One region of the Streptomyces sp. NPDC051452 genome, then DNA from elsewhere that is predicted to be linked to it. Evidence: riboswitches for the same ligand, from Rfam matches in the RefSeq annotation. Region 1 holds a riboswitch; each other region holds the start of a gene.

Region 1 (10,770 bases):
GAATCACGCGAGGGCTGGATTCCCTTCCTCGATCGGATGTCCTCGGCCTGGGTGGAACTCGTGCTGAGCGAGTCGCTCTTCGGGGCCGACAGAGCCGACAGCCTCTACGACGCCTGCGAGCTCCCGGACGCCCTGATACCGAACCTCCACGCTCGCTACGCGCGGGTGGACCTGCCCGACCATCCCATGTGGGCGAGCGAGGACGACTCGCCGGTGCGCTGGTACGCGGCTCCCGGCCGACTGATGCGCCGGGACGGCATCGAGGACCAGTCCTGGATTCACGCGCGTGGACGCACGCCCGCCGATCTCGAAACCATTCGTGCGGAGCTCCCTGGGCCGTGGGTCTGCTGACCGCGCGCTCGTCAAGGACGCGGGTCGGTGCGTCGTGCAGGTCGAACCGAAACCGCCGCGGCAAGCGGCGCCGCTGCCGTATCAGCCGGTCCTCGCGCGACCCGTGCCCCCGACGCCCCTACCGCCCGTACGGGTTGCCGTACGGGTGGCCCTGGGCCGGTGTCGGGGTGCCGTACACCGGCGGGACCCGCTGCTCGGGCGGCCGCCGGTCGAAGACGGCGAACAGCAGCAACGCCGTCGCCACCAGCAGGCACAGCAGGAAGACGCCACCGAGCACCGGATCGCTCTGGTTCGTCTTCCAGATCGCCCAAGGGAACGTCACGCACTCGTAGAGCGCGAACGCCGCGAACGCCCCCCAGTCCGAGCCCCGTCGGCGGCGTATCGCCACGTACAGGAACGGGACCCAGACCAGCAGGCCCAGCGAGCCCCAGGCCAGGACCGACCAGGCGATCCGCTGGAACCAGCCGGCCTCCAGACGCTTTTCCATCTCTACCCCCCAAGGCAGCACAGGGGGCAAAGACTAGGTCACCGGGGTGGACTAAAGGCACCTGCCGGGAGGACCGCCGGGCGGACCCCGCCTTCAGGGGCCCCGCCTTCAGGGACGCCACGATCCGCTCCGTCAGGGCACCGGACCCTGCGACGCGAGGTGGGCGCACAGTTCACGCACAGGTCGGGACGGTCAACAGCCGCTCAAGATCACCGAGTTGTGGGACTTTCGCGGTATCCGTCACCCGTGACACGGCGCTCTTTGCCATTGCTTGAGGCATTCATGTGCTGATCCAGAGGCTCCGTTTCCCGTTCACAGAAGCCTCGTCGGTTACTTTGCGATCCGCTTCAGGCGCCGGGGCGAGTGTTGGCAGGACGAGCTCACGCGCGCCGTACCAGGGGGCCAGCACTTTCCAGCGGACGTACGCCGCGCAGCCGCCGACGTACGCCGCTCCACACGCACGCGCGCCCACACGCGCGCACGCACAGAGATCTAGGGGTGGGGATGGCCGAGCACCGGCAGTCCAAGATGCGCAGGTACATCACGTGGGGAGCGGTCGGGGCCGCCGTCCTCGCGGGCGCCGGGATCGCGGCGCAGACCTCGATGGCCGCCACCACCTGGCCGGCGCAGAAGACGTTCACCGGCCGTGCCTTCGACACCTGCACCGCGCCCTCGCTCACCGCCATGAAGGCCTGGAACACCGACAAGTACTACGGCGGCGCGGCCGTCTACGTCGGCGGCAAGAACCGCGGCTGCTCCCAGCCCAACCTGACCGCCTCCTGGGTGAAGTCGGTCAGCTCCCTCGGCTGGAAGCTCATCCCGATCTACGTCGGCGCCCAGCCGTCCTGCCAGACCGGCTCCAACCCGGAGAAGCTCACCCCCTCCACCGCCGCCTCCCTCGGCACCAGCGACGCCAACGACGCGGTGGCCAAGGCCTCCGCGCTCGGCATGAAGGCCGGCAGCGCGATCTACCTCGACATGGAGCCGTACGACACGACGAACAAGTCGTGCAACGACGCCGTGCTGACGTACGTCCGCTCCTTCGGCAAGCAGCTGCGCGCCAAGACCTACCGGGCCGGCTTCTACGGCTTCACCAGCTCCAGCGCCAAGGCGATCGCCACCGCGAGCGACAAGACCGACCTGCCGGGCAACCTCTGGTACGCCCTGTGGGACGGCAAGGAGACCACCACCACCGACTGGCCCTGGGGTACGAGCCAGTTCACCAACCACAGCCGGGCCCACCAGTACAAGGTGAACAGCAAGGAGACGCGCGGCGGCGTCACCCTCACCGTCGACCGCGACACCTGGGACGCGCCGGTCGCCATCACCGGCTGACCCGCGCACCGACGACCGCGACACCACGGAAGGGACTGCGGGAGTGAGGATCGGTACCATCGTCAGGGCCGCCGGACCGCGGCCGTACCTCGTGCGGGCGGGGCTCGCGGCGCTCCCCGTCGTCAGCCTCGGTCTGCTGTGCCCCGTGCCCTCCCTGGTGATGGCGCTGCGGGGGCGCGGCGGCGCCGGCTGGTGGCCCTTCCTGGCGTTCAGCGCGGTGCTCACGGCCTGGGCCACCGATCTGGCGCTGACGCCGGAGGACACCCACGGTGCGTTGTTCGCGGCCGACCTGCTGCTGATCCTGCTGTCCACGGCGGGCGCCTCGGCGCACGCGTGGACGGCGTGGCCACGGCGGTCCCCGGCCGCCCCTGATCCGGGGGAAGACGGCAAGAACCGGCGGCCGACGCCGGCGTGAGGCAAGAGAGCGGGTAGGACGACGTGGCCAAGCAGGTCAGACAGGTGACGCAGGCGCGTCCGGCGAAGGCGGCGGGGTCGTCCAAGGGCGGCCGGCTCGCCGTGGTGGGGCGGGCCGCCGTCGCGTGGCTGCGGACGCTGAGCGGGCGCACCATCGCCCTCGCGGCGGGCGCGGTGGCCGTCGTCGGCGCGCTGGTGGTGACCGGTGTGCTGCTCTCCGGGCACGACGACCGCCCGCCGATCCCCGACACCCGCGCCCGGCACTACACCGAGACCGACGCCTGTCTGCTCACCGGCAAGAACGGCATCACCGCGGGCGCCGCCGCCGACGTCTGGCAGGGCATGCAGGACGCCTCCCGCGAGACGCACGCCCGCGTCAGCTACGCCCAGGTGACCGGCGAGCAGAGCACCGGCAACGCGCGGCCGTTCCTCAACGGGATGCTGCAGCGCTCCTGCGACGTCGTCCTCGCCGTCGGCAAGCCCGAGGTCACGGCGGCGGCCCAGACCGCGCCGCAGTACGGCAAGGTCGGGTTCGTGCTGGTCGGCGGTGGGCGCGCCGGCGCGAACGTCACCACGGTCGGGGCCGGCGACGGGCTGCGGGACGACGTGGCCGCGGCCGTCGAGCGGGCGGTGCACGACCGGGCCTGAGGGCCGGGGCCGACGGCGGCGAAGGGCCGCGCCGCGGGCAGTACCCGAAACCCCCGGGGAATCGTTGGTCGAATGGGTTGGCCGCGGCCTGGCCACTGCCTACCATCGATCACCGCAAGACTTTGTGCACCGCCGCACAAGCTCCCTTGGAGGTCTCCTTGCACCGCCGCCGTCGCACCGCGCTCGTCCTCACCGCCGCGCTCGCCGCCGCGGCACCCGTCCTGACCGCCTGCGGAAACGACGCGCATCCGGGCACGGCCGCGGTCGTCGGCGGACAGCGGATCACCGTCTCCCAGCTGGAGAGCCGGGTCAACGAGGTTCGCAAGGCCCAGCGGGCCGAGGTGTCCGACGAGACGCAGTACGAGCAGGTCGTCTCCTCCACCGGCGGTCTCACCCGCGACACCCTGCACAACATGGTCCTCGACCGGGTGCTGCACCGTGCCGCGCGGGACGCGGGGGTCTCCGTCACCCGCAAGGAGATCCAGCAGATGCGCGCGGGCCTGGAGCAGCAGGCCGGCGGGGCCAAGGGCCTGCGGACGGCCTGGCTGCAGAAGTACGGCATCGCGCCCGCGCGTCTCGACGACAACCTGCGCCTCCAGCTGGAGGCGCAGAAGCTCGCGGCCAAGCTCGGCACGGACACCGCGCAGCCTCCCTTCTGGAAGGCCCTGTCCAAGGCCTCCAAGGAGCTCCACGTCGACCTCAACCCGCGCTACGGCGCCTGGGACGTCCAGAAGAGCAGCCGGGTGGACGCCAGGACACCGTGGGTCCGAGAGGTCACGTCGGCTCCCGAGCAGCCGCTGACGGCTTAAGGGCTGCCGCCAGGGCCGGGGACCGTGCTGCCGGACGGTCATACGATCACACCATCCTCCCAGCCCTGTGGACAACGGAATCCGCCCGGCGGCGCCGTGGGTTACGTTCGGAGCGTGAACGTATCCAGCCCCGAAGCCCCCGGCTCCGGTCCCGGCCCCGATCCCGCCCAGGGTCCCGGTCAGGGCCGCGTCGTCCTGCTCACCACCAGCCACCGCGTCGCCCCCGGCCTGCTGTCCTGGCCCGCCTGGCAGGCCCTGCGCGCGGCCGACACGGTGGTGTGCGCGGACGGCGCGCATCCGCAGCTGCCGTATCTGCGCGAGGCGGGGATAGCCCTCCAGGAGAGCTCTCCCACCGCGCGGGAGCTGGTCGACGCGTGTGCGGGCGGGCGGACGGTGGTGGTCGTGGCGACCGGTGAGGGCGAGACCGCGCTCACCGACGGCCTGGCCCGGCTGGCCGGCTCCGGACGGGTCGCGATGCCGGAGCTGGAGCTGCTGCCCGCCTCCTACGACCTGCCCGGCGCCCGCCTCCTGGACCTGGTCCAGGTCATGGACCGCATCCGCGTCGAATGCCCGTGGTCCTCCCGCCAGACCCACCAGGGCCTCGCCAAGTACGCCATCGAGGAGGCGTACGAACTGGTCGAGGCGATCGAGGCCGGCGACCGCGAGGAACTGCGCGAGGAACTGGGCGACGTCCTCCTCCAGGTCGTCTTCCACTCCCGTATCGCCGAGGAGGACCCGGACGCGCCGTTCTCCGTGGACGACGTGGCCGGCGGCATCGTCGCCAAGCTCATCCACCGCCATCCGCACGTGTTCGGCGACGAGCGCGCCGAGACCCCCGAGGACGTCAAGGAGCACTGGCTGCGCACCAAGGCGGAGGAGAAGCGGCGTACCTCGGTCACCGAGGGCGTCCCCCTGGGCCAGCCGGGTCTCGCCCTCGCCGCCAAACTCGCCTCCCGTGCCCGCACCGCGGGTCTGGACGTGCCCCTCCCGCGGGGGGAGGGCGTCGGCTATGAACTGCTCGCGCTCGCCGTCCGCGCCGAGGCGGCCGGCGTCGACCCGGAGGCGGCGCTGAGAGCGGCGGCCCGGGCGTACCGGGATGCGATACGGGCGTCGGAGGGCACGGCACCCGAGCAGGCCGGGCGGGCACGGCCGGATACCGTCGAGGGGTGAGTGACCAGCCCCGCCCCGCGACCCCACCGGCCCCCGCGCCCGACCTCTTCACCTGGGAGTTCGCCGCCGACCCCTACCCCGCCTACGCCTGGTTGCGCGAGCACGCGCCCGTGCGCTGGACCCGGCTGCCCAGCGGGGTGGAGGCCTGGCTGGTCACCCGGTACGACGACGCCAGGCAGGCGCTGGCCGACCAGCGGCTGAGCAAGAACCCGGCGCATCACGACGAGCCCGCGCACGCCAAGGGGAAGACCGGTATCCCCGGCGAGCGCAAGGCCGAGCTGATGACGCATCTGCTCAACATCGACCCGCCGGACCACACCCGGCTGCGCAGACTCGTCAGCAAGGCGTTCACCCCGCGCCGGGTCGCCGAGTTCGCGCCCCGGGTGCAGGAGCTGACCGACCGGCTCATCGACGACTTCGCCCGGCGGGGCTCCGCCGACCTGATCCACGAGTTCGCCTTCCCGCTGCCCATCTACGCCATCTGCGACCTGCTCGGCGTCCCGGGCGAGGACCAGGACGACTTCCGGGACTGGGCGGGCATGATGATCCGGCACGGCGGCGGGCCCCGCGGCGGGGTCGCCCGGTCGGTGAAGAAGATGCGCGGCTATCTGGCCGAGCTGATCCACAGGAAGCGCGAGACGCTGCCCGCCACGCCGACGCCCGGCGAGGACCTCCTCTCCGCCCTCATCCGCGCCTCCGACCACGGCGAGCACCTCACCGAGAACGAGGCCGCCGCCATGGCCTTCATCCTGCTGTTCGCCGGCTTCGAGACGACCGTCAACCTCATCGGCAACGGCACCTACGCCCTGCTCACCCACCCCGGGCAGCGTCGGCTCCTCCAGGAGTCCCTGGCGCGCGGGGAGAGCGAGCTGCTGGCCACCGGCGTGGAGGAACTGCTCCGCTACGACGGGCCGGTGGAGTTGGCCACCTGGCGGTTCGCCACCGAGGCGCTCAGCATCGGCGGGCAGGACATCGCTCCCGGCGACCCGGTGCTCGTCGTGCTCGCCGCCGCCGACCGGGACCCGCGGCGGTTCGCCGGCCCGGACGTGCTGGACCTCGCCCGCACGGACAACCAGCACCTCGGCTACGGCCACGGCATCCACTACTGCCTCGGCGCCCCGCTCGCCCGGCTGGAGGGCCGGACCGCCCTCGCGACCCTGCTCACCCGCCTGCCCGACCTGCGGCTCGGGGCGGACCCGGCCGAGTTGCGCTGGCGTGGCGGGCTCATCATGCGGGGCCTGCGCACCCTGCCCGTGGAGTTCACTCCGGCTCGCGACGAGCCCGACGACGGCAAATATGACGGGTCTTCAACAATGTGATCTTCACGTGATCTGCGCGGCATGAACTTGTGACAAGTGATCGTCTGCCTATACGTTCACCCATCAGCGCGGCGAGGGCATCATCCGCCGCGCCGGCCCCGCTGTCGCACGAAAGGCTTCCGCATGCTCTCCGGGAACGGCCGACACCGTCGCCCCCGTCAGGCCCCGGCACTGCTCGTCGCGGCCGGGGTGACCGGCTCCGCCATCGCCATTCCGCTGCTGGGTGCCGCGAGCGCCCACGCCGCCGACGGCACCACCTGGGACAAGGTGGCCGAGTGTGAGAGCGGAGGCTCCTGGAGCGCCAACACCGGCAACGGGTACTACGGCGGCCTGTCGATCTCGCAGGACGACTGGGACAAGTACGGCGGCGACCAGTACGCCGACAGTGCCGACCAGGCCAGCCGCTCGCAGCAGATCGCCGTCGCCGAGAAGATCCTCGCCGACCAGGGCACCACCCCCTGGGCCACCTGCGCCCTGCTGTCCGGTCTCACCTCGAACTCGGCCCCCGTGGACGTCGACCCGGGGGTGGGCGGCTCCGGTGACACCGGCGGTTCGGGGGACACCACCGGATCGGCCGCCCCCTCCACTCCCTCCGGCGGCTCCGACTCGTCCGATGCGCCGGATTCGTCGCACTCCGAGTCCGGTTCCGGCTCCAAGGACGGGTCCGGGAAGGGCTCCGACACCGGCTCCCACGAGGGTTCCGGCTCCGCCGGCGGTCCGGGCGCCACGCCGGGCGCGCCGAGCCACGGCAAGGGCGGCGCCACGGACTCCGGCGCGGGTGCCGGGTCGAAGGGTGCGGGCACCCTCGGGTCCGACAAGTCCGCTTCGCCCGACTCGGGTGGCACGCGTGGGGGCGACAGCTCGCCGACGGCCGAACCGGGCATCGACAACTCGGACAATTACCGGCAGAGCGCCGGTTCCTGGAGCCTCGTCGACACCGGTGCCCTCAGTAGTGGTGGACGTCACCGTGGTGCGAGCGCGGACGAAAACGTGACAAAGAGTCAGGGCGGGATCGCTTCCGGCCGTCACGCCTCCCGCGAGCCGGGCACCTACACGGTCCGCGAAGGCGACTCCCTCGCCTCCATCGCCGACTCCCTTGAGGTCGACGGCGGATGGCGTGCGCTCTACGCCGACAACAAGAAGGCCCTCGGTGGCGACCCGAACCACATCAGTGCCGGTCAGACCCTGGAAGTCGCTGCCGAAACGGGCGAAAAGTAGCGGGAGTTGACGCCCGGATTCATGAGTGATGTCCGGTTTGGTGAAAGTGTGGGATGAGTCTCAGAAGCCCTGATCGTCTTTGAAATTCCGTCGATCGCCTGTCTACGGTCGAGATCGCTCGTCACCACGAGCCCCGGCAGTCGCAACGCCGAATCCTGCCAGCGGTTGCCCGGGAACAGTCGTCGCGTCAAGCGCCGAAGGCAGGAGCGGGGGACCCAAGGTAGGCGCCGGCACCAGCAGTTGAGCTGGGACCGGCTAGGGGTGGAGCCGCACTCCGCGCAAGCGGGAGTGCGGCCGGGCAACTCAACCGGCCCGAACCCGACAGCTCACCTCGCAGGCGTCGGTGAGGGGATCGATTCATGCTGTTTTCCACCAAGGGCAAGCACCGTCGTCCGTCCAAGGCCATCCGCGCCGTCGCGCTGGCCGGTGTCACCGGCGCCGCCGTCGCCGCCCCGCTGATGGCGGCCGGCAACGCCTCCGCGGCCACCACCTCCGAGTGGGACACGGTCGCCCAGTGCGAGTCCGGTGGCAACTGGTCCATCAACACCGGCAACGGCTACTACGGCGGTCTGCAGTTCTCCGCCTCCACCTGGGCCGCCTACGGCGGTACGCAGTACGCCGCCACCGCCGACAAGGCGAGCCAGGCGCAGCAGATCGCCGTCGCCGAGAAGGTCCTCGCCGCGCAGGGCAAGGGCGCCTGGCCGGTCTGCGGCACCGGCCTGTCGGGCACCCCGAACAACGGCTCCGGCTCGACGACCACCTCGTCGAGCGGCGGCTCCTCGTCGTCGAACGACACCACCGCTTCGAAGAGCACCACGTCGAAGAGCACCATCACCCGCTCCACCGACGGCCAGGCCGCCACCCGTTCCGTCGAGCGCCCCGCCGCGAAGAAGACCGTCACCACCCCGACCGGCGAGAAGGTCAAGAAGGGCGACGGCGAGTACAAGGTCGTCCAGGGCGACACCCTCAGCACGATCGCCGAGAAGCACGGCGTCAAGGGTGGCTGGGCGAAGCTGTTCGAGCTGAACAAGGACATCGTCGAGCACGCCGACCTCATCTACCCGGGCCAGCAGCTGCACCTGAAGTGACGGTCCGCTCCCGCAGGAACCACAGCGCCCTCACCTGGCCTGCCCCCTATTGACGGCCTGGTGAGGGCCGACCGCCCGTCCCCGCGGGCTCCCCGCCCCGGCGCGTGTTCCCCCGTACGCGCCGGGGCGGGGTCTTTTCGTCTCCCTGCGCTTTCCGGCCCGTCTCCCCGTGCGTTTCCGTTGTCTTCGGCCAGACCTCACCCGCACCCCCCTTTGTTCCGTGCGGAAACAATGGGTACGGTTCCCCTGTCCACGGGACGGTCGGTCGCTGGCCGACGCCCCCGGGACGGTTAGGCTCTAGTCGCAAGGCACAGCCGTAAGGCACACCGCCCCGCACTTCCAGCGTCACATCCCAAGAAGGAGATGCTCGTGCCGTCCATCGACGTCGTCGTAGCCCGGGAAATCCTGGACTCCCGAGGCAATCCCACGGTCGAGGTCGAGGTCGGCCTCGACGACGGCAGCACGGGTCGTGCCGCCGTCCCGTCCGGCGCCTCCACCGGCGCGTTCGAGGCCATCGAGCTCCGTGACGGCGACCCCAACCGCTACCAGGGCAAGGGTGTCGAGAAGGCCGTCCTCGCCGTCATCGAGCAGATCGGCCCGGAGCTGGTCGGCTACGACGCCACCGAGCAGCGCCTGATCGACCAGGCCATGTTCGACCTGGACGCCACCGACAACAAGGGCTCCCTCGGCGCCAACGCCATCCTGGGCGTCTCCCTGGCCGTCGCGCACGCCGCCTCCGAGGCGTCGGACCTGCCGCTCTTCCGCTACCTGGGCGGCCCGAACGCGCACCTGCTGCCCGTTCCGATGATGAACATCCTGAACGGCGGCTCGCACGCCGACTCCAACGTGGACATCCAGGAGTTCATGATCGCCCCGATCGGCGCGGAGTCCTTCTCCGAGGCGCTGCGCTGGGGTGCCGAGGTCTACCACACCCTCAAGAAGGTGCTGAAGACCAAGGGCCTGTCCACCGGCCTCGGCGACGAGGGCGGCTTCGCCCCGAACCTGGAGTCCAACCGCGCCGCCCTCGACCTCATCCTCGAGGCCATCAAGCAGGCCGGTTACGTGCCCGGCGAGCAGATCGCGCTCGCGCTCGACGTCGCCGCGTCCGAGTTCTACAAGGACGGCAAGTACGAGTTCGAGGGCAAGTCCCGCTCGGCCGCCGAGATGACCGAGTACTACGAGGAGCTCGTCTCCGCGTACCCGCTCGTCTCCATCGAGGACCCGCTGTACGAGGACGACTGGGCCGGCTGGAAGGTCATCACCGACAAGCTGGGCGACAAGGTCCAGATCGTCGGCGACGACCTCTTCGTCACCAACCCCGAGCGCCTGGCCCGCGGCATCGAGGAGGGCTCCGCCAACGCCCTGCTCGTCAAGGTCAACCAGATCGGTTCGCTGACCGAGACCCTGGACGCCGTCGAGCTGGCCCAGCGCAACGGCTTCAAGTGCATGATGTCCCACCGCTCCGGCGAGACCGAGGACGTCACCATCGCCGACCTCGCCGTCGCGGTGAACTGCGGCCAGATCAAGACCGGCGCCCCGGCCCGCTCGGACCGAGTCGCCAAGTACAACCAGCTCCTGCGCATCGAGGAGATCCTCGACGACGCCGCGGTGTACGCGGGCCGCTCGGCCTTCCCGCGCTTCAAGGGCTGATTGCCCGGGCTAGTCCTAGCCAGTCGTACGTACGTCCCCGTACCCGGTCCCGTACCGTGTCCGGGGACGTACGCGCGTGTGTGAACGGGAGGCGGGAAGATGGCCGTGAAGGACCGTGACCGGTTCTCCACCGCGACCAGGCTGCGGCTGCTCGGCGAGCAGACGGCGGCCCGGGTCTACCGCTCCCAGACCAAGCGGCAGGCCCGCCGCTCCCGGCTCACCGGCCGCGCGGCGCTGCTCGCGCTGGTGCTGTGCTCGCTGGTCGTCGCGCTCGCCTATCC
Region 2 (10,770 bases), on a different contig from region 1:
CCGTCGAGGACAGCAGCACCCGGCACGGGTCGTCGGCGACCTGCAGCGGCACGGTGGCCACCGGGGCGCCACCGGACTCCAGCAGGACCGTGCGCCGGTCGGTGCCGAACTTCTTGGCCACCGCGGCCAGTTCCGCCGAGACCAGCTTGCGCAGCTCCGCGTCCGAGTCCAGGATCCGGGTCAGTTCCTCGATCTCGGTGGTGAGCCTGTCCTGCTCCGCCTCCAGCTCGATGCGGTCGAACCTGGTGAGCCGGCGCAGCGGCGTGTCGAGGATGTACTGCGTCTGCACCTCGCTCAGCGAGAAGCGCTCCATCAGGCGCTCCTTGGCCTGCGCGGAGTTCTCGCTGGACCGGATCAGCCGGATGACCTCGTCGATGTCGACCAGGGCGGTCAGCAGGCCCTCGACCAGGTGCAGCCGGTCGCGGCGCTTGCCGCGCCGGTACTCGCTGCGACGCCGCACGACGTCGAAGCGGTGGTCGAGGTAGACCTCCAGCAGCTCCTTCAGCCCCAGGGTGAGCGGCTGACCGTCCACCAGGGCGACGTTGTTGACACCGAAGGACTCCTCCATCGGGGTCAGCTTGTACAGCTGCTCGAGGATCGCCTCGGGCACGAAGCCGTTCTTGATCTCGATGACCAGGCGCAGGCCGTGCTGGCGGTCGGTGAGGTCCTTGACGTCGGCGATGCCCTGGACCTTCTTGGCGTTGACCAGGTCCTTGATCTTCGCGATCACCTTCTCCGGACCGACCGTGAACGGCAGTTCGGTGACGACGAGGCCCTTGCGCCGGGCGGTGACCGTCTCGATCGCGACCGTGGCCCGGATCTTGAAGGTGCCGCGGCCCGTCGCGTACGCGTCGCGGATGCCGTCCAGGCCGACGATCCGGCCGCCGGTGGGCAGGTCCGGGCCGGGGACGTGCTTCATCAGCGCGTCCAGGTCGGCGTTCGGGTACTTGATCAGGTGGCGGGCGGCGGCGATGACCTCGCGCAGGTTGTGCGGCGCCATGTTCGTCGCCATGCCGACCGCGATGCCCGAGGCGCCGTTCACCAGCAGGTTCGGGAAGGCGGCGGGCAACGCCACCGGCTCCCGCTCCTGGCCGTCGTAGTTGGGTGCGAAGTCGACCGTGTCCTCGTCGATCGACTCGGTCATCAGGCTCGTCGCCTCGGCCTGCCGGCACTCGGTGTACCGCATGGCGGCCGGCGGGTCGTCGTTGCCCAGCGAACCGAAGTTGCCGTGGCCGTCGACCAGCGGCAGGCGCATGGAGAACGGCTGCGCCATGCGTACCAGGGCGTCGTAGATGGACGCGTCGCCGTGCGGGTGCAGCTTGCCCATGACCTCGCCGACGACACGCGCGCACTTCACGTACCCGCGGTCGGGGCGCAGGCCCATCTCGTTCATCTGGTAGACGATGCGGCGGTGCACCGGCTTGAGGCCGTCGCGGGCGTCCGGCAGGGCGCGCGAGTAGATGACCGAGTACGCGTACTCGAGGTAGGAGCCACGCATCTCGTCGACGACGTCGATATCGAGGATCCTCTCCTCGAACGGGTCGTCGGGCGGCGGGGTCTTCGTGCTGCGGCGGGCCATCGCTGCCGGCTCCTCCTGGTCTGGTCGCTCACCGAGGGGGCGCGCACCCCTCGGCTCGCTCTTGCTGAAGCGATTGACGGATCTGTCGCGGACCATTGTGGACCGCCCCACTGACAAGCCGGGCCGCGCCCCGGTCTCCGCGGGCCCGCCCGGCGCCCGGAGGACGTCCCCGGACGGGTCGGACGCAGGCTACGCGATCCGCTGTGGGCGTACGTCCCGCGGGAACTTCGCCGAGGCCCCGCACGCTTTGCATACAGTGGCAGGAACGGCAGGAAAAGCGCGGTTTCGACGACCGCCTCCGCTCGCGAAGGGACGTACATGCCCATGGGTCACACGACCACAGCCGAGGCAGGCTCCGGGGGCCTGAAAGCGACCGAGCACCGGCTGGCCAACGGTCTGCGCGTGGTGCTCTCCGAGGACCACCTGACCCCGGTGGCGGCGGTCTGCCTCTGGTACGACGTCGGCTCCCGCCACGAGGTCGAGGGGCGTACGGGTCTGGCTCACCTCTTCGAGCACCTGATGTTCCAGGGGTCCGGCCAGGTCAAGGGCAACGGTCACTTCGAGCTGGTGCAGGGGGCGGGCGGCTCGCTCAACGGCACCACCAGCTTCGAGCGGACCAACTACTTCGAGACCATGCCGGCCCACCAGCTCGAACTGGCCCTCTGGCTGGAGGCCGACCGCATGGGCTCGCTGCTGGCCGCCCTGGACGAGGAGTCCATGGAGAACCAGCGGGACGTCGTCAAGAACGAGCGCCGCCAGCGCTACGACAACGTGCCCTACGGCACCGCCTTCGAGAAGCTGACCGCCCTCTCCTACCCGGAGGGCCACCCCTACCACCACACGCCGATCGGCTCGATGGCGGACCTGGACGCGGCCACCCTGGAGGACGCGCGCCAGTTCTTCCGCACCTACTACGCGCCGAACAACGCGGTGCTCTCCGTGGTCGGCGACATCGACCCCGAGCAGACCCTGGCCTGGGTGGAGAAGTACTTCGGCTCGATCGCCTCCCACGACGGCAAGCCCGAGCCGCGCGACGGCTCCCTGCCCGAGGTCATCGGCGAGCAGCTGCGCGAGGTCGTCGTGGAGGAGGTCCCGGCGCGCGCCCTGATGGCCGCCTACCGGCTGCCGCAGGACGGCACGCGCGAGGCGGACGCGGCCGACCTCGCCCTGACCGTCCTCGGCGGCGGCGAGTCCTCCCGCCTGTACAACCGGCTGGTGCGGCGCGACCGTACCGCCGTCGCGGCCGGTTTCGGTCTGCTGCGGCTGGCCGGCGCGCCCTCGATGGGCTGGCTGGACGTGAAGACCTCCGGTGACGTCGAGGTACCGGTCATCGAGGCCGCCATCGACGAGGAGCTGGCCCGGTTCGCCGAGGAGGGCCCGACGCCCGAGGAGATGGAGCGAGCCCAGGCGCAGTTGGAGCGCGAGTGGCTCGACCGGCTCGGCACGGTCGCCGGCCGAGCCGACGAACTGTGCCGCTACGCCGTCCTGTTCGGCGACCCGCAGCTCGCCCTCACCGCCGTGAAGCGGGTTCTGGACGTCACCCCCGAGGAGGTGCGGGAGGTCGCCGCGGCCCGTCTGCGGCCCGACAACCGCGCGGTCCTCGTCTACGAGCCGAAGTCCCCGGAGGCCGTCGAGGACGCCGAGGTGCCGCAGGACCCCGAGCGCGAGGCGACCGTGGAGGCCGGCAACGAGAGGACGGCCGCGCGGGCCGGCACCGAGGGTGCCACCGCACAGGCCGGTAACGAGAACGAGGAGACGGCCAAGTGACCGAGCTCGCCACCATGGACTTCCACCCCCGGCCGCAGCCGGGCGACGCCAGGCCGTGGGGCTTCCCCGCCCCCGAGCGCGCCACCCTCGACAACGGTCTGACGGTGCTGCGCTGCCACCGCCCCGGCCAGCAGGTCGTCGCCGTCGAGGTGCTGCTCGACGCACCCCTGGAGGCCGAGCCGACCGGCCTGGACGGCGTCGCCACGATCATGGCGCGGGCCTTCTCCGAGGGCACCGACAAGCACTCGGCCGAGGAGTTCGCCGCCGAACTGGAGCGCGCGGGCGCCACGCTGGACGCGCACGCCGACCACCCCGGTGTCCGCATCAGCCTGGAGGTCCCGGCCTCCCGTCTGGCCAAGGGCCTCGGTCTGCTCGCCGACGCCCTGCGCGCCCCGGCCTTTTCCGAGAGCGAGGTCGAGCGGCTGGTCCGCAACCGGCTGGACGAGATCCCGCACGAGCTGGCCAGCCCCGCCCGCCGGGCCGCCAAGGAGCTCTCCAGGGAGCTGTTCCCGGCCACCTCGCGCATGTCCCGCCCGCGCCAGGGCACCGAGGAGACGGTCGAGAAGATCGACGCCGGCTCCGTACGCGCGTTCTACGACCGCCATGTGCGCCCCGCCACGGCCACCGCGGTCGTCGTCGGCGACCTGACCGGTATCGACCTGGACGCGCTGCTGGGCGAGACCCTGGGCGCCTGGACCGGCACGCCGGGCGAGCCCCGGCCGGTGCCGCCGGTGACCGCCGACGACACCGGGCGCGTGGTCATCGTCGACCGGCCCGGCGCGGTCCAGACGCAGCTGCTCATCGGCCGCGTCGGCCCGGACCGGCACGACCGCGTCTGGCCGGCCCAGGTGCTCGGCACCTACTGCCTGGGCGGCACGCTCACCTCCCGCCTGGACCGCGTCCTGCGCGAGGAGAAGGGCTACACCTACGGTGTGCGCTCCTTCGGGCAGGTCCTCAGGTCCGCCCCGGATGGCACCGGCGCCTCGATGCTCGCCATCAGCGGCTCGGTGGACACCCCCAACACCGGCCCGGCGCTGGACGACCTGTGGAAGGTGCTGCGCACCCTCGCGGCGCAGGGTCTGACCGACGCCGAGCGTGACGTGGCCGTGCAGAACCTGGTCGGGGTGGCGCCGCTGAAGTACGAGACCGCGGCGGCCGTCGCGAGCACCCTGGCCGACCAGGTCGAGCAGCACCTGCCCGACGACTTCCAGGCGACGCTGTACCGGCAGCTGGCCGCGACGGGCACGGTGGAGGCCACCGCTGCCGTCGTCAACGCCTTCCCGGTGGACCGGCTGGTGACCGTCCTCGTCGGGGACGCCGCGCAGATCAAGGCGCCGGTCGAGGCGCTGGGCATCGGCGAAGTCACCGTCGTCGCCGCGGAGTAGCGCCACGCGCGCGTGGGGCCCTGACGACCTACGGGCCGTCAGGGCCCCACGTTGTCCCACTCACCCTCCCAGATGCCCGATTTGGGGCGGAGGTTGCCTGTCTGGCCTGTGGGATGCGCTACAAATACCCGGATCCGTTTGAGGATCGGAAGCGCGCCTACGTACCTTCATCCGGACTGTTCGTCAGGCAGTGCGCCGCGCCCGCGGCACCGGACAGTCATCGCCGAGTCCCCGTACGGCGCGAGCCAGGGGAGCCGGGGACCCATCGTCCCTGGGGTGAATCGGGCGCCCGCGCGTGAGCGAGGGGGCCCGTAGGAGACCTTCCTGCTCCGAACCCGTCAGCTAACCCGGTAGGCGAGAGGGAAGGAAAGGACCAGCCACTTCATGGCGTTCATGTGCGCCACCGGGAAGCACCGCAAGCCCGGCCGGGTCAAGCGCACCACCGCTCAGGCGGCCGGTATCGCGGCCCTCACCACCACCGGTGTCATCGGCACCCTCGCCGCGTCCCCGGCACTCGCCGCCGAGAACCCCGTGGAGCAGACCGGCCTGACGCCCGTGCTCACCGTGAGCGACGGCGTGGCCGAGCAGATCGACGCACAGGCGACGGCCCAGCAGCAGGCCGCCGAACAGCAGGCGGCCGAGCAGGCCGCGGCGAAGGCGGCCGCCGAGAAGGCGAAGCTGGAGCGCCAGGCCAAGGAACGCGCGGCCCGCGAGGCGGAGCGCAAGCGGCTGAACGCCTTCGTCGCCCCGATCGCGCACTCCTACGTCTCCACGGGCTACAAGGCGAGCAGCTCCCTGTGGTCCTCCGGCTCGCACACCGGCATCGACTTCCACGCGGCCAGCGGCACGACCGTCCACGCGGTCGGTTCCGGCACCGTGGTCTCCACCGGCTGGGGTGGCGCGTACGGCAACGAGATCGTGATCCGGATGGCCGACGGCATGTACACCCAGTACGGCCACCTGTCGTCCATCGGTGTCACCGTCGGCCAGAAGGTCATGCCGGGCCAGCAGATCGGCCTGTCCGGCGCGACCGGCAACACCACCGGCCCGCACCTCCACTTCGAGGCCCGGACGGGCCCCGACTACGGCTCCGACGTCGACCCCGTCGCCTACCTCCGCAATCACGGAGTGAACGTCTGACGCCCACGCCTACGCCCACGCGCGCGTGGGCCCGAGCACCGCACCCGAAAGCCCCGGTCCACCGAACCGGGGCTTTCGCCGTTTTCGGAAGATCGCCGCCAGGGCTGCCCTGAAGGCCGCCACCCGGTCCGCCGCCATGGTCGCGGCCGTCAGTCATGGCCACCGTCTCCACCGCCCCGCGTCCAAAAAATAAGCATGGATCAGGAACTGCCATCGGAAATTCCGGTCTCTTGGAATAGAGTCACGAGAACATACGTCCATCGTCGGCGTTTCACGGGGATTAAGACGGAGGTCGGTCATGCGTATTCCGGCGCACTCGGTGTGCACGGCGATCCGGGACGACATCGTCGCCGGCGTCCACGAACGCGGCAGCCGCCTCACCGAGGAAGTACTGGCCCGCCGCTACGGCGTCTCGCGCGTCCCCGTCCGCGAGGCGCTGCGCACCCTGGAGGCGGAGGGCTTCGTGGTGACCCGCCGGCACGCGGGCGCCTGCGTGGCCGAGCCCACCGAGCACGAGGCCGCCGACCTGCTGGAGATGCGCGCGCTGCTGGAGCCGCTGGGGGCCGCCCGAGCCGCGCAGCGGCGCACGGAGGCCCACCTCAAGGTGTTGCGCGGCCTGGTCCGACTCGGCCAGGAGCGGGCCCGCGGAGGCAGTGGCGAGGATCTGCGTTCACTGGGCGGCTGGTTCCACGAGACGCTCGCCCAGGCCTCCGGCAGCCCGCCACTGGCCTCGACGCTCACCCAGCTGCGCCACAAGATCGCCTGGATGTACGCGGTGGACGCGCCGCCGAGCCCGCGGGAGTCCTGGGCGGAGCACGGCGCGATCGTCGACGCGGTGGCGCGCGGCGACGGTGAGCGCGCGCGGGCGGTCACGGCGCTGCACGCCGAGCGCGTCACCGCCGTGCACCGTCTTCGCTTTTCCGGCACCGCGGAGCGTGTGAGGACTTCGCAACATGCCGTAAACATGTCGGGTCCTCGGAATTAACGCGAGTGCTGTATACAAAAGGAGGGGGGAATCGGGGGCGGAAATGAATTGCCGCCGCCATTGCCGCTGCCGCCACCACTTCCGCCGTCGCTGCCATCGCTGTCGCCGCGCCCGAAATTCGAGCGGGCCGGAATTCGGCGCGTGGGCGACCGTGAATCGAGCGGAGTACGCGCCCGTACGGCGAAGCCGCGCCGCCCCGGAAGGGGCGACGCGGCTCCATCGTGCGCGCGGGTGGCTCAGACGGTCTCGGGCAGCTCTTCCAGGCCCTCGGCGACCAGCTTGGCCAGCCGGTCCAGCGCGGCGTCCGCGCCGTCGGCGTCGGAGGCGAGGACGATCTCCTCGCCACCCTGGGCGCCCAGGCCCAGGACGGCCAGCATGGAGGCCGCGTTGACCGGGTCGCCCCCGGCCTTGGCGATCGTGACCGGGACGCCTGCGGCCGTGGCGGCTCGGACGAAGATGGAGGCGGGACGGGCGTGGAGGCCCTCGGCCCAGCCGACGTTGACGCGGCGCTCAGCCATGTGTTGCTGCCCTTCGGTGTTCAGGGTTGTCTAGACCAGTTTCCCATAGTGTGAAGCATGCCCGGAGCGGGTCGTCGCCCCTCCCGGCAAGGTGCCGGACCGCGGCCTCGGTCCGGCATCCGTCCTTCATACACTGCCTCGCGCTGCTGTCGTACGCGAGCCGTACTCTGGGGCCCATGCAGACCTCGGCGGACCGGCAGGACCGGCAGGACGGGCACGAGTACCCCGCCCACTGGGAGGCGGACGTGGTGCTGCGCGACGGCGGCACCGCGCGTATCCGGCCCATCACCGTCGACGACGCGGACCGCCTGGTCAGCTTCTACGAGCAGGTGTCGGACGAGTCGAAGTACTACCGCTTCTTCGCGCCCTACCCCCGGCTCTCCGCCAAGGACGTCCGCCGCTTCACCCATCACGACTTCGTGGACCGGGTGGGGCTCGCGGCCACCATCGGCGGCGAGTTCATCGCCACCGTACGCTACGACCGCATCGGCGCCGACGGCATGCCCGCCTCCGCGCCGGCCGACGAGGCCGAGGTCGCCTTCCTGGTGCAGGACGCCCACCAAGGCCGCGGGGTCGCCTCGGCGCTGCTGGAGCACATCGCGGCCGTCGCCCGCGAGCGCGGCATCCGTCGCTTCGCCGCCGAGGTGCTCCCCGCCAACAGCAAGATGATCAAGGTGTTCACGGACGCGGGCTACACCCAGAAGCGCAGCTTCGAGGACGGTGTCGTACGCCTGGGGTTCGACCTCGAACCCACCGACCGCTCCCTCGCCGTGCAGCGCGCGCGGGAGCAGCGCGCCGAGGCCCGTTCCGTACGGCGGCTGCTGGTGCCCGGCTCCGTGGCGGTCGTCGGCGTCGGCCGCGCCCCCGGCGGGGTGGGCCGCAGCATCCTCGGCAACATCCGGGACGCCGGCTACCCCGGCCGTCTGCACGCCGTGAACACCTCCTTCCCCGAGGACCTCCGTGACGTCGACGGGGTCCCGGCGTACCGCTCGGTGCGGGACATCGGGGGACAGGTGGACCTCGCCGTGGTCGCCGTACCCGCCGAGCACGTGCCCGCGGTGGTCGCCGAGTGCGCCGAACACGGCGTGCAGGGGCTCGTCGTCCTCTCCGCCGGATACGCCGAGAGCGGCCCCGAAGGGCGCGAACGCCAGCGGGCCCTCGTCCGGCAGGCGCGCGCGTACGGCATGCGGATCATCGGACCCAACGCCTTCGGGATCATCAACACCGCCCCTGACGTCCGGCTCAACGCCTCCCTGGCACCGGAGCTGCCCCGTCCCGGCCGCATCGGGCTGTTCGCCCAGTCCGGCGCCATCGGCATCGCCCTGCTCTCCCGGCTGCACCGGCGCGGGGGAGGGGTCACCGGTGTGACCGGCGTGTCCACCTTCGTCTCCGCCGGCAACCGCGCCGACGTCTCCGGCAACGACGTCCTGCAGTACTGGTACGACGACCCCGAGACCGACGTCGTCCTCATGTACCTGGAGTCCATCGGCAACCCCCGCAAGTTCACCCGGCTCGCCCGGCGGACCGCGGCGGCCAAGCCGCTGGTCGTGGTGCAGGGGACGGGAGCCGCGCCGCAGGGACACGCGGTACGCGCCACCCGGCTGCCGCACGCGACCGTCTCCGCCCTGCTCCGGCAGGCCGGGGTGATCCGCGTCGACACGATCACCGAGCTGGTCGACGCGGGTCTGCTGCTCGCCCGGCAGCCCCTGCCCGCCGGGCCGCGCGTGGCGATCCTCGGTAATTCCGAGTCCCTCGGCGTGCTGACCTACGACCGCTGCCTCGCCGAAGGACTGCGTCCCGCGCGCCCGCTGGACCTGACGACCGGGGCGACGGCCGAGGACTTCCACCGGGCGCTGTCCGCCGCCCTGGCGGACGACCGGTGCGACTGTGTCGTCGTCACCGCCATCCCCGCCATCGGCGAGGGCTCCCCGGGGGACGCGGAGCTGGCCGAGGCGCTGCGCTCGGCGGCGTCCGCGGTACCGGGCAAGCCGGTGCTGGTGGTGCACGTCGAACTCGGAGGGCTCGCGGAGGCCCTCTCGGCCGCCGCGAGCACCGCGCCCCAGGCGCAGTCCCCTGCCAAGCCCCCGGCCGCCGCGAGCACCGCACCTCGGGCCGGCGAGCGGACCCAGACCGCCGCGAGCGGGACCCACCCCGTCCGTCCCGCGGAACGTCCGTCCACCGGGGGGCCCGCCCCGGCGGCTCCGGCCCCCGAGGGCACCCACCTCATCCCCGCCTACCCCGCCGCCGAACGCGCCGTGCGGGCCCTCGCCGAAGCGGTCAGGTACGGGCAGTGGCGGCGGGAGGCCGGCGACCCCGGCAAGGTGCCCGAGTACGACGACATCGACGAGAAGGGCGCCGCACGGCTGATCGGCGGCCTGCTCGCGCGCGGGGAGGGACTCACCGTCCCCGACGCCGAGACCTGCGAACTGCTCGCGAAATACGGCATCCCCGTGCGCCGGGCCCTCGCCGCGCCCACCCCCGACGCCGCCGCCGAGGCCGCCCGCACCCTCGGCTACCCGGCCGCCCTCAAGGCGACCGCACCGCACCTCAGGCACCGCGCAGACCTCGGCGGCGTACGCCTGGACCTCACGAACGAGGAGCAACTGCGCCGCGCCTACGCCGAGTTGACCGAGCTTTTCGGCAGTCCCGAGGAGCTGCGGCCGGTGGTGCAGGCCATGGCGCCCCGAGGCGTCGACACCGTCGTACGCGCGGTGATCGACCCGGCGGCCGGCGCCGTGCTGTCCTTCGGGCTGGCCGGTGCCGCCTCACAGCTGCTCGGCGACACCGCCCACCGGCTGGTCCCCGTCACCGACCGGGAGGCGACCTCGCTGGTGCGTTCGATCCGCACGGCACCGCTGTTGTTCGGCTGGCGCGGCTCCACACCCGTGGACACCCCCGCGCTGGAGGAACTGCTGCTGCGCGTCTCCCGGCTCGTGGACGACCACCCGGAGGTGGGCGCGGTCACCCTGGAACCGGTCGTGGTCGCCCCGCACGGAGTGAGCGTCCTCGGTGCCACCGTACGGCTCGCGCCGCCCCCCGCGCGCGACGACCTCGGCCCGCGCACGCTGCCGGCCTACTGACCCGGCCGGCCGACCGACCCCCCGCCCTGGTGCCGCCGAGCCACCGGCCCGGGCTCCGGTGACTGGCCCGGACCGCCCTTGCCCACGGATTAGGATGGACGCCATGGCCAAGACCAGTACGACGACCCAGGGGCTGCGCGCGGCGATCGAGCGCAGCGGCTACTACCCGGCCCTCGTGGCCGAGGCGGTGGAGGCCGCCGTGGGCGGCGAGCCCGTCCGGTCGTACCTGGTCCACCAGGAGACGACGTTCGACCAGAACGAGGTCCGCCGGCATGTCACCGTGCTGGTCCTCACCGGCAACCGTTTCATCGTCAGC
Region 3 (8,290 bases), on a different contig from region 1:
ACCTGTTCAGTCCGCCGTGGACCGGAGGAAGGCTGGGCCCGTTCAGTCGGGCCGGCGAGGCCGGGTCCGTCCGGCCGGCTGAGGACCGACGGTGAGGCGGGAGACGTCCGGCGGTCTGTGGACCGACGGTGAGGCTCGGCGCGTTCGGTCGGACGCTTGGGTGATCCGGCCGGGCGGTGCGGTCAAGCGGTCGCCCGGGCGCGGAAGGCCGCCGCGTCCCATGTTCCGTCCAGCCGGGGTGCGAGCCAGCCCGGTGCCGCCGTACGGAAGTCGGCGGGGGCGAGGGAGCCCGCGCCGGCCGGCAGGGCGCCGAGCAGCGGGGCGCCGGCCACCTCCGGCAGGTCGGCCACATTGCAGCGGGCGGCGAGGTCGGGGGAGTCGGGCCAGCTGCCGATCACCACCCCGGCCGGCTCCAGCGCGCGCCGCCGCAGTTCGCGGGCCGTCAGCTCGGTGGCGTTCAGCGTGCCCAGCCCGGCCGGGGCGACGATCAGGACCGGCGCGTTCAGCAGCCGGGCCGCGTCGGCAAGGGTGCCCCCCGCCGCGTCGAACCGGACGAGCAGTCCACCCGCCCCCTCGACCAGCACCAGGTCGTGCTCCGTGGCCAGTTTGGCGGCCCGGTCGGCCACCTCGTGCGGACGCACCGGTGCCATGCCCGCCCGCCGGGCGGCCGTGCCGGGCGCCAACGGCTCCGGATAGCGGGCCAGTTCGGTCGCTGTGACCGCGCCCGCGAGCCGCGCCACCTCGTCGGCGTCCCCGCGCTCGTCCGGCCGTACACCCGTCTGGGCGGCCTTCAGCACCGCCACCGAGCGCCCGGCCGCGAGCGCCGCCGCGGCGACGGCGGCCGTGGTGACGGTCTTGCCGACCTCCGTGCCCGTGCCCGTGATCACCAGTACCCGCATGTCATCCCTCCCGCGCGGCGGCGCACACCGCGCGCGCGATCCGTGCCACGTCCTCGTCCGTCGTGATGTACGGCGGCATCGTGTAGACCAAATCGCGGAAGGGGCGCAACCACACGCCCGCCCGCACCGCCGCCCGGGTGGCGGCGGCCATGTCGACCTCGTGGTCGAGCTGGACGACCCCGATCGCACCCAGCACGCGCACGTCCCGCACCCCGGGCAACTCCGCGGCCGGCGCCAGTCCCTCGCGCAGCCCCCTCTCGATCCGCTCGACCTCCGAGCGCCAGTCCTGGCCCAGCAGCAGACCGAGGGAGGCGCACGCCACGGCGGCCGCCAGGGGGTTGCCCATGAACGTCGGGCCGTGGGCCAGCACCGGCACCTCGCCCCGCGAGATACCGTCGGCCACCCGGGCGGTGCACAGCGTCGCCGCCATCGTCAGATACCCGCCGGTCAACGCCTTGCCCACGCACATCACATCGGGTGTGACAGCCGCGTGGTCCGCCGCGAACAGGGCGCCGGTCCGGCCGAAGCCGGTGGCGATCTCGTCGAACACCAGCAACACGTCGTGCGCGTCGCACGCCTCGCGCAGCACCCGCAGATAGGCGGGGGAGTGGAACCGCATACCGCCCGCGCCCTGCACCACCGGCTCGACGATGACCGCGGCCAGCTCGTCCGCGTGCTCCGCGATCAGCTCGCGCAACCGCTCGGCGTACGACTCCTCGTACTCCGTCGGCGGGGCGTCCGCGAACACCTGGCGCGGGAGCACGCCGGACCACAGCTCGTGCATCCCGCCCTCGGGGTCGCACACCGACATCGGCTGCCAGGTGTCGCCGTGGTAGCCACCGCGCCAGGTCAGCAGCCGTCGCTTCCCCGGCCGGCCGAGCGAGCGCCAGTACTGCAGACACATCTTGACGGCGACCTCGACCGACACCGACCCCGAGTCGGCCAGGAAGACGTGCTCCAGGCCGTCGGGCGACATGTCGACAAGGAGCTTCGCGAGCCGAACGGCGGGCTCGTGAGTGAGCCCGCCGAACATCACATGGCTCATCCGGCCCAACTGCTCGCGCGCGGCCTCGTCGAGGACCGGGTGGCGGTAGCCGTGGATGGCCGACCACCACGACGACATCCCGTCGACCAGCTCGCCCGAGCCGTCCGCGAGGCGCAGCCGGACACCGCTCGCCGACTCCACGACGAGCGGTTCGACCCGGCCGGGCATCGGCCCGTAGGGATGCCAGACGTGCCGCCGGTCCAGCTCCAGCAGACCGGGTACGTGCGGCTGGGACAGGTCAGGCATTGGGCGCGAGGTCCGTTCCCGCGCCCCTGCGGCGGACGGCGACCAGGTCCGTGCGAGGCTCGCCGGCCGGGGCGGGCGCCGCGGCGGCGGGCGCGGCGTCGAGGGCCGTCGGCACGCTCTCGTCCGTAGCGCCGACACCGACACCGACACCGGCGCTTTCGTGTGCGCCGCATCCTCCGTCGGCGCCCCCGTGCGAGCCGCAACCCGCACCGGGCTCCTCGTGCGAGCCGCACCCCCCGGCTGCCTGCGAGCCACAGCCCGCGCTGTCGTGCGAGCCGCACACGCTCGCGCCCGCGGCCCGGTGCCGCGGCAGCGTCACCTGGTCGGCGCCCTCCACCTCGAACCCGGCGTCCGCGATCATCTCCAGGTCGGCCTTGCCGGCCTGGCCCTCGCTGGTCAGGTAGTCGCCGAGGAAGATGGAGTTGGCCAGGTGCAGCGCGAGCGGCTGCATCGTGCGCAGATGGACCTCGCGGCCGCCCGCGATACGGACCTCCACGTCAGGGCAGACGAAGCGCGCCATCGCGAGGATGCGCAGACAGCGCTGCGGGGTGAGGTGCCACTCCTTGGCCAGCGGGGTGCCCTCGAACGGGATCAGGAAGTTCACCGGAACGGAGTCCGGGTCCAGTTCGCGCAGCGAGAAGACGACGTCCACCAGGTCCGCGTCGCTCTCGCCCATGCCCGCGATCAGACCGGAGCAGGCGGACAGACCGGCCGCGTGCGCCTTGTGCACCGTGTCCACCCGGTCGGCGTACGTGTGGGTCGTCGTGATGTCCCCGTACGTGGACTCCGACGTGTTCAGGTTGTGGTTGTAGGCGTCCGCGCCCGCCTCGCGCAGCCGTTCGGCCTGTCCGTCGGAGAGCAGCCCCAGACAGGCGCACACCTCGACGCCCTCGTTCTGCTCCTTGATGGTCTTGATGGTCTGCGAGACCCGGTCCACGTCCCGGTCCGTCGGACCGCGTCCGCTGGCCACCAGACAGACGCGCTTGGCACCGCCCGCCAGCCCCGCGGCGGCCGCCTCGGAGGCCTGGTCGGGCTTGAGCCAGGTGTACTTCAGGATGTCGGCCTTGGAGCCGAGCCGCTGGGAGCAGTAGGAGCAGTCCTCGGGGCACAGACCGGACTTGAGGTTGACCAGATAGTTGAGTTTCACCCGTCGCCCGAACCAGTGCCGGCGCACCTTCCCGGCCGCGGCCACCACATCGAGCAGGTCGTCGTCGGAGGTGGCCAGCACGGCGAGCGCTTCCTCGCGGGTCGGCAGCTCGCGCCGAAGCCCCTTGTCCACCAGCGTGTTCAGCAGGTCCATGAGGCCCGATCCTGTCCTACGGGACGGCTCCGGGCCAAGGAGGGACCGCACAACGGAGTGGGTTCACCGTGTGGGTATCGCCACACCCTGGGTGCCGGGCCCTGCCGCTAAGGTCTGTCCGCTACCTACAAAAGCACCGGAGGACCCATGGCGTTCGGCTGGATCGACGAGCAGGCCGGGGCGCGCCGGCGCGCCGGACTGGTCCGCACCCTGCGCCCGCGCCCCGCCGAGTCGCCGCTGCTGGACCTGGCGAGCAACGACTACCTCGGGCTGGCCCACCACCGGGAGGTCATCGAGGGCGCGGCCGGTGCCGCCCGGACCTGGGGCGGCGGCTCCACCGGCTCCCGGCTGGTCACCGGCACCACGGAGCTGCACACCCGGCTGGAGAGCGAGCTGGCGGCCTTCTGCGGCTTCGAGGCCGCCCTGGTGTTCTCCTCCGGTTACGCCGCCAATCTGGCCGCGGTCACCGCGCTCGGGCCGCACGGCTCCCTGATCGTCTCCGACGCGGGCAACCACGCCTCCCTCATCGACGGCTGCCGCCTCGCCCGGGGCGGCACCCAGGTCGTCGCTCACGCCGACCCGGAGGCCGTGGCCAAGGCGCTGGCCACGCACGAGGGAGCGGCCATCGTCGTCTCCGACACGGTGTTCTCCGTCGACGGGGACCAGGCGCCGCTGGCCGCGCTGGCCGAGGTGTGCCGGCGCCACGGCGCGGGACTGGTCGTGGACGACGCCCACGGACTGGGCGTGGTGGGCGACGGCGGCCGGGGCGCGCCCTACGCGGCGGGGCTCGCGGGCGCCGAGGACCTGGTCGTGACGGCCACCCTGTCGAAGTCGCTGGGCAGTCAGGGCGGCGTGGTGCTGGGCCCGGCCCGGGTGATCGACCATCTGGTCAACGCCGCCCGGACCTTCATCTTCGACACGGGCCTGGCACCGGCGGCGGCCGGGGCGGCCCTGGCGGCGCTGCGACTGCTGGTGCGCGAACCGCGGCGGGCGGCGCGGGCCCGTGAGGTGGCGGCGGAGCTGTACGCACGGCTGACCGCCGCGGGCCTGGAAGCGGTGCGTCCCGACGCCGCGGTGGTCTCCGTGCGGGCCCCCTCGCCCGAGCAGGCGGTGCGCTGGGCGGCCGACTGCCGTACGGCGGGGCTGGTCGTGGGCTGCTTCCGTCCTCCTTCCGTACCCGACGGCATCTCACGGCTGAGGCTGACCGCCCGGGCGGACCTCTCCGGGGCGGAGATCGAACGCGCTGTACGAGTGATCGGCGAGACGCGACCATGAGTCGGCGTGACACGGCCGTGCGTCGCACGAACGGGGCGGGAACGGACGAGTGATCAGACCGCTCGACCCGTCGATTCGGACGATTCGAATGGTTCGGGCGATTCGGTGGGTTCGGTGGGTTCGGTCGGGTCGGGGTGAACGGTCACCGCAGGGCGGCCACGAACCCCGTCCAGCTCTCGGGGGAGAAGAGCAGCGCGGGTCCGGCCGGATTCTTCGAGTCGCGCACGGCGAGCAGTCCGGCCGGGGGGCCGGTGTGCGGACGGGCCGTCTCCACGCAGTTGTTGGCTCCCGTGCTGCGGCTGCTGCGCAGCCAGCGCACGTCGTGCAGGTCGGTACTGGCAGGGACGTTCCGAGGCAGTGCTGACATGGTGCCTCCTTACGCGCCGTCACCTATTCCGGCGATGTAGTCCAACGATTCCTCGGGTGAAAGGGCGTGCCTCCGAAGGGTGTTGAACGCCTCGGTGTACGCCACCAGGTCTTCTTTCCGTTCGAGGTAGAGGCTACTCGTCAACTGGTCAAGAACAACCACGTCCAGATCGGAAGTGCTCGGAAAGGAGAAGATAACGAAAGGCCCGGTGAGGCCGACATGCGCACCGGCCGTCAACGGCAGTACTTGCAGTCGCACTTGGGGCAGATGTGCGGCCTCCAGCAGCCGCTCCCGTTGCCGGGCCATCACCCGGGGGCCGCCGACCTCGCGCCGCAGCACCGCCTCGTCCAGCACGGCGGACAGCTTCAGCGGGGGGTTGGAACGCAGCACGTCCTGCCGGGCCAGCCGCACCTCCACCAGCGCGTCCAGACGCTCCTCGGCGAGGTCCTTCACGGCCGCCCTGGTCACGGCCCGGGCGTACTCGGCCGTCTGCAGCAGGCCCGGCACGACCGTGGTCTCCAGGGTGCGCATCGTGCTCGCCTGCGACTCCAGGCTGATGAAATCCCGGTAGGTGGGCGGCAGTACCCCGCGATACGCGTGCCACCAGCGGTTGCGGCCCCCGGCGTCCTCGGATCCCGCCAGCATCAGCAGTAACTCACGCAGGTGCCGGTCGCGTACGCCGTAGGCGTCGAGCAGTAACCGCAGATCGGCCGGTTTCACCCCGCTGGCGCCGGTCTCGATGCGGCTCACCTTCGACTGGTGCCAGCCGACCAGATGGGCCGCCTCACCGCTGGTGAACCCGGCGCGGGTGCGCAGCGTGCGCAGTTCTGCGCCCAGTTTGCGACGGCGTACGGCCGGCCCGTTCTGCATGGGCTCCTCCTTACTCCCGATGGGCCGCTCGGAGATGGTCCCGCGTCGCAGAGTTCACCGCATCGAGCGACAGATATATGCATAACTTGGTGGATCGCTCCCGTGACCCGCCCGGTGATGGCAGTCTGACGGCGAAGCACCAGTCCGGGACCGTACTCGAACCATCCACTCCTCGTCGGACTGCGGTCCCGTGGGAAAGGGACGACGTCGCCATGGCAGACCATCTGGAAGCATCCGTCACTCTGCCGAGCGATCCCGCCTCGGTCGCCGCAGCCCGCAGCTACGTCGTGGGAACCCTCGCGGAGTGGGGCCTGCCGTCCGACACCGAAGTGGCCTACACGGTGCGGCTGATCGTCTCCGAACTCGCCACCAACGCCGTCCAGCACACCTTCGGCCAGTCACCCACCTTCACCGTCGACGTCGCGCTGCACCACGACGAACAGCTGCGCATCGGTGTCACGGACAGCCATCCACGCTTCCCCAAGAGACTGCCCGCCGCCGTCCAGCAGGACAACGGGCGCGGCATGGTCATCATCCGATGTCTCACGGCGGAGTGCGGCGGCAGGCTGCGGGTCCGCCCCACGCGCGAGGGCGGCAAGACGGTCCTCATCGAGCTTCCCTGGACGACCCCCGCCGAGCCGGTCACGGCGGGGGGCCGGCAGGAACCGTAGCCCGGCGGCCCGCCTCGGCGGTCAGGGCTGCCCGACGGCGGCGACGGACGGCCGGCGCCCGCACATGGCACCGCCCCCGCGACCGGCGCCGGACACGGGCACGGGTGCGGGGGCGTGCGGACTCGACGGCGGTCCTGCGGGGTTACGCGGCTCGACAGGCTTCAGAAGCGCGTCCTCGGCCGCCCGTGGGCTCCAGGCGGCCACCGGTCGGCGCCGGCGGTGCTCGGAGCGGCCCCGCTCTGCTGGAGCCGCCCCCGTCCCGCGCCGGATCAGCTGACGCGGCCGTACCAGACGCTCCTGGTCCAGATCTTCTGCAGTCGCACCACGTCACCGGTCCTCGGGGCGTGCCAGATCTTGCCGTGGCCGGCGTAGATGCCGACGTGGTAGACGCTGGAACCCGAGTGGAAGAAGACCAGGTCGCCGGCCCTACGGCTGCCGGCGGAGATGTGGTGCGTCTTGTTGTACTGCTGGGCGGCGGTGCGCGGCAGTTTCTTGCCCGCCTTCTTGAACGAGTAGAGCGTCAGCCCCGAGCAGTCGAACCTGCGCGGTCCGATGGCCCCGTAGCGGTACGGGGCGCCCTTCTTCGAGGCCGCGATCCGGAGTGCCTTCGTCGCGGTGGTCGCGGCCGAGGCATCGGAGGCGAGACCCGGAACCACGATCGAGCCGCCCACGGCGGCGAGCGTGAGAGCCGAAGCCGTGCCGGCCCGGGCCATCAGCGACGGGACACGATTGAGCGCAGTCATGCGCAACCCTTCGTCAGCCGCCTGTGAAGGATGACCTGTCGGATTCGGGCTGGCGAAGTAGCCCGGCCGCGTTGCCACGGCTTCACCCCAAGGGTTGCTCGGAGACATCCGGCCGCCCGCGCTGCGCGGACGAACATCTGTTCCGGCGACCCGTCTTGCTCGGGTCCTCCACTCCTGCCGATCCACTCCTGTCGACCGGTCATCCGGGCGGCGGCAGGACTCGGCGTCCGCCCGGATCGCCCCGCCGCGGTGGCGGGGGCTTGTCGTCAGACAGGGATCTTGGCTCACAGTTGTCCGAAAATCCCAACGGAACCGTGACTTTGTGGCGTTACTCACCACTCGCCCGTTCGGGTGGACAGTGCCTTGTTCGAGAGGCCGTCAGTTCCCCTACGTAGCCCCTGACCTGCGGTGGAGCATCACGCGCCGGGGGTCGGACCGGTTGGGCGCGCAACTCGGAGAGCGCGAAGGGGCATCCAGATGTACCTCGGTCGGCGGTACGTCGTTCGGGCCGTTTCAACTCCGGCCCGAGCGGCGGGGCGACGTACGAGGCCCTTCGGGCCGCTCGGGCGTCCGCTTCAGCCGACGCGGTCGGGCGGGAGCACGACGCGCGCGGTACGGCGCTCGCCGTCGAGCACCCGCAACGCGCGTGCCAACGTGTGCCCGTGCAGCTCCGTCTCGCCTCGCCGGTGCATCAGTGCGAGCGCGTCACGCAGCTCCGCGGCCTTGCGCACCAGGGCCTGCGCGGCACGCAGCCCGCGATAGGTGTCCCCGTGCCCCCGCGCCGGGTTGATCCGGCCCAGCAGGTCCACGGCTTCCAGGTAACGGTCGATCAGCTCGCCCTCCGCGCGGGTCAGCGCGGGCAGCGGCGGCAGCT

The links. A riboswitch is a leader RNA that binds a small molecule or an ion and turns the genes downstream of it on or off. The one in region 1 is predicted to bind cyclic di-AMP.
Region 2: another riboswitch for cyclic di-AMP. It lies ahead of ACIBA9_RS27105 (M23 family metallopeptidase); the one in region 1 lies ahead of ACIBA9_RS05640 (transglycosylase family protein).
Region 3: another riboswitch for cyclic di-AMP. It lies ahead of ACIBA9_RS33015 (C40 family peptidase); the one in region 1 lies ahead of ACIBA9_RS05640 (transglycosylase family protein).

The regions. Positions count from the first base shown of each region.
Region 1 is NZ_JBITEB010000002.1:75,246-86,015, reverse strand. Features, by position in the region: gene ACIBA9_RS05685 (SMI1/KNR4 family protein) at 1-351, shown strand, start outside; gene ACIBA9_RS05680 (hypothetical protein) at 470-838, opposite strand; gene ACIBA9_RS05675 (glycoside hydrolase domain-containing protein) at 1,343-2,173, shown strand; gene ACIBA9_RS05670 (hypothetical protein) at 2,217-2,588, shown strand; gene ACIBA9_RS05665 (hypothetical protein) at 2,612-3,235, shown strand; gene ACIBA9_RS05660 (SurA N-terminal domain-containing protein) at 3,394-4,044, shown strand; gene ACIBA9_RS05655 (nucleoside triphosphate pyrophosphohydrolase) at 4,159-5,214, shown strand; gene ACIBA9_RS05650 (cytochrome P450) at 5,211-6,533, shown strand; gene ACIBA9_RS05645 (transglycosylase family protein) at 6,657-7,751, shown strand; cyclic di-AMP (ydaO/yuaA leader) riboswitch at 7,934-8,106, shown strand; gene ACIBA9_RS05640 (transglycosylase family protein) at 8,111-8,839, shown strand; gene eno (phosphopyruvate hydratase) at 9,203-10,489, shown strand; gene ACIBA9_RS05630 (septum formation initiator family protein) at 10,589-10,770, shown strand, end outside.
Region 2 is NZ_JBITEB010000013.1:110,512-121,281, forward strand. Features, by position in the region: gene ACIBA9_RS27090 (DNA topoisomerase IV subunit A) at 1-1,579, opposite strand, end outside; gene ACIBA9_RS27095 (M16 family metallopeptidase) at 1,898-3,346, shown strand; gene ACIBA9_RS27100 (M16 family metallopeptidase) at 3,343-4,731, shown strand; cyclic di-AMP (ydaO/yuaA leader) riboswitch at 4,943-5,103, shown strand; gene ACIBA9_RS27105 (M23 family metallopeptidase) at 5,116-5,871, shown strand; gene ACIBA9_RS27110 (GntR family transcriptional regulator) at 6,170-6,856, shown strand; gene ACIBA9_RS27115 (HPr family phosphocarrier protein) at 7,093-7,374, opposite strand; gene ACIBA9_RS27120 (GNAT family N-acetyltransferase) at 7,551-10,454, shown strand; gene ACIBA9_RS27125 (DUF5998 family protein) at 10,558-10,770, shown strand, end outside.
Region 3 is NZ_JBITEB010000019.1:147,729-156,018, forward strand. Features, by position in the region: gene bioD (dethiobiotin synthase) at 183-899, opposite strand; gene ACIBA9_RS32985 (adenosylmethionine--8-amino-7-oxononanoate transaminase) at 901-2,190, opposite strand; gene bioB (biotin synthase BioB) at 2,183-3,490, opposite strand; gene ACIBA9_RS32995 (8-amino-7-oxononanoate synthase) at 3,638-4,765, shown strand; gene ACIBA9_RS33000 (DUF397 domain-containing protein) at 4,908-5,132, opposite strand; gene ACIBA9_RS33005 (helix-turn-helix domain-containing protein) at 5,142-6,002, opposite strand; gene ACIBA9_RS33010 (ATP-binding protein) at 6,215-6,673, shown strand; gene ACIBA9_RS33015 (C40 family peptidase) at 6,943-7,416, opposite strand; cyclic di-AMP (ydaO/yuaA leader) riboswitch at 7,420-7,652, opposite strand; gene ACIBA9_RS33020 (hypothetical protein) at 7,992-8,290, opposite strand, start outside.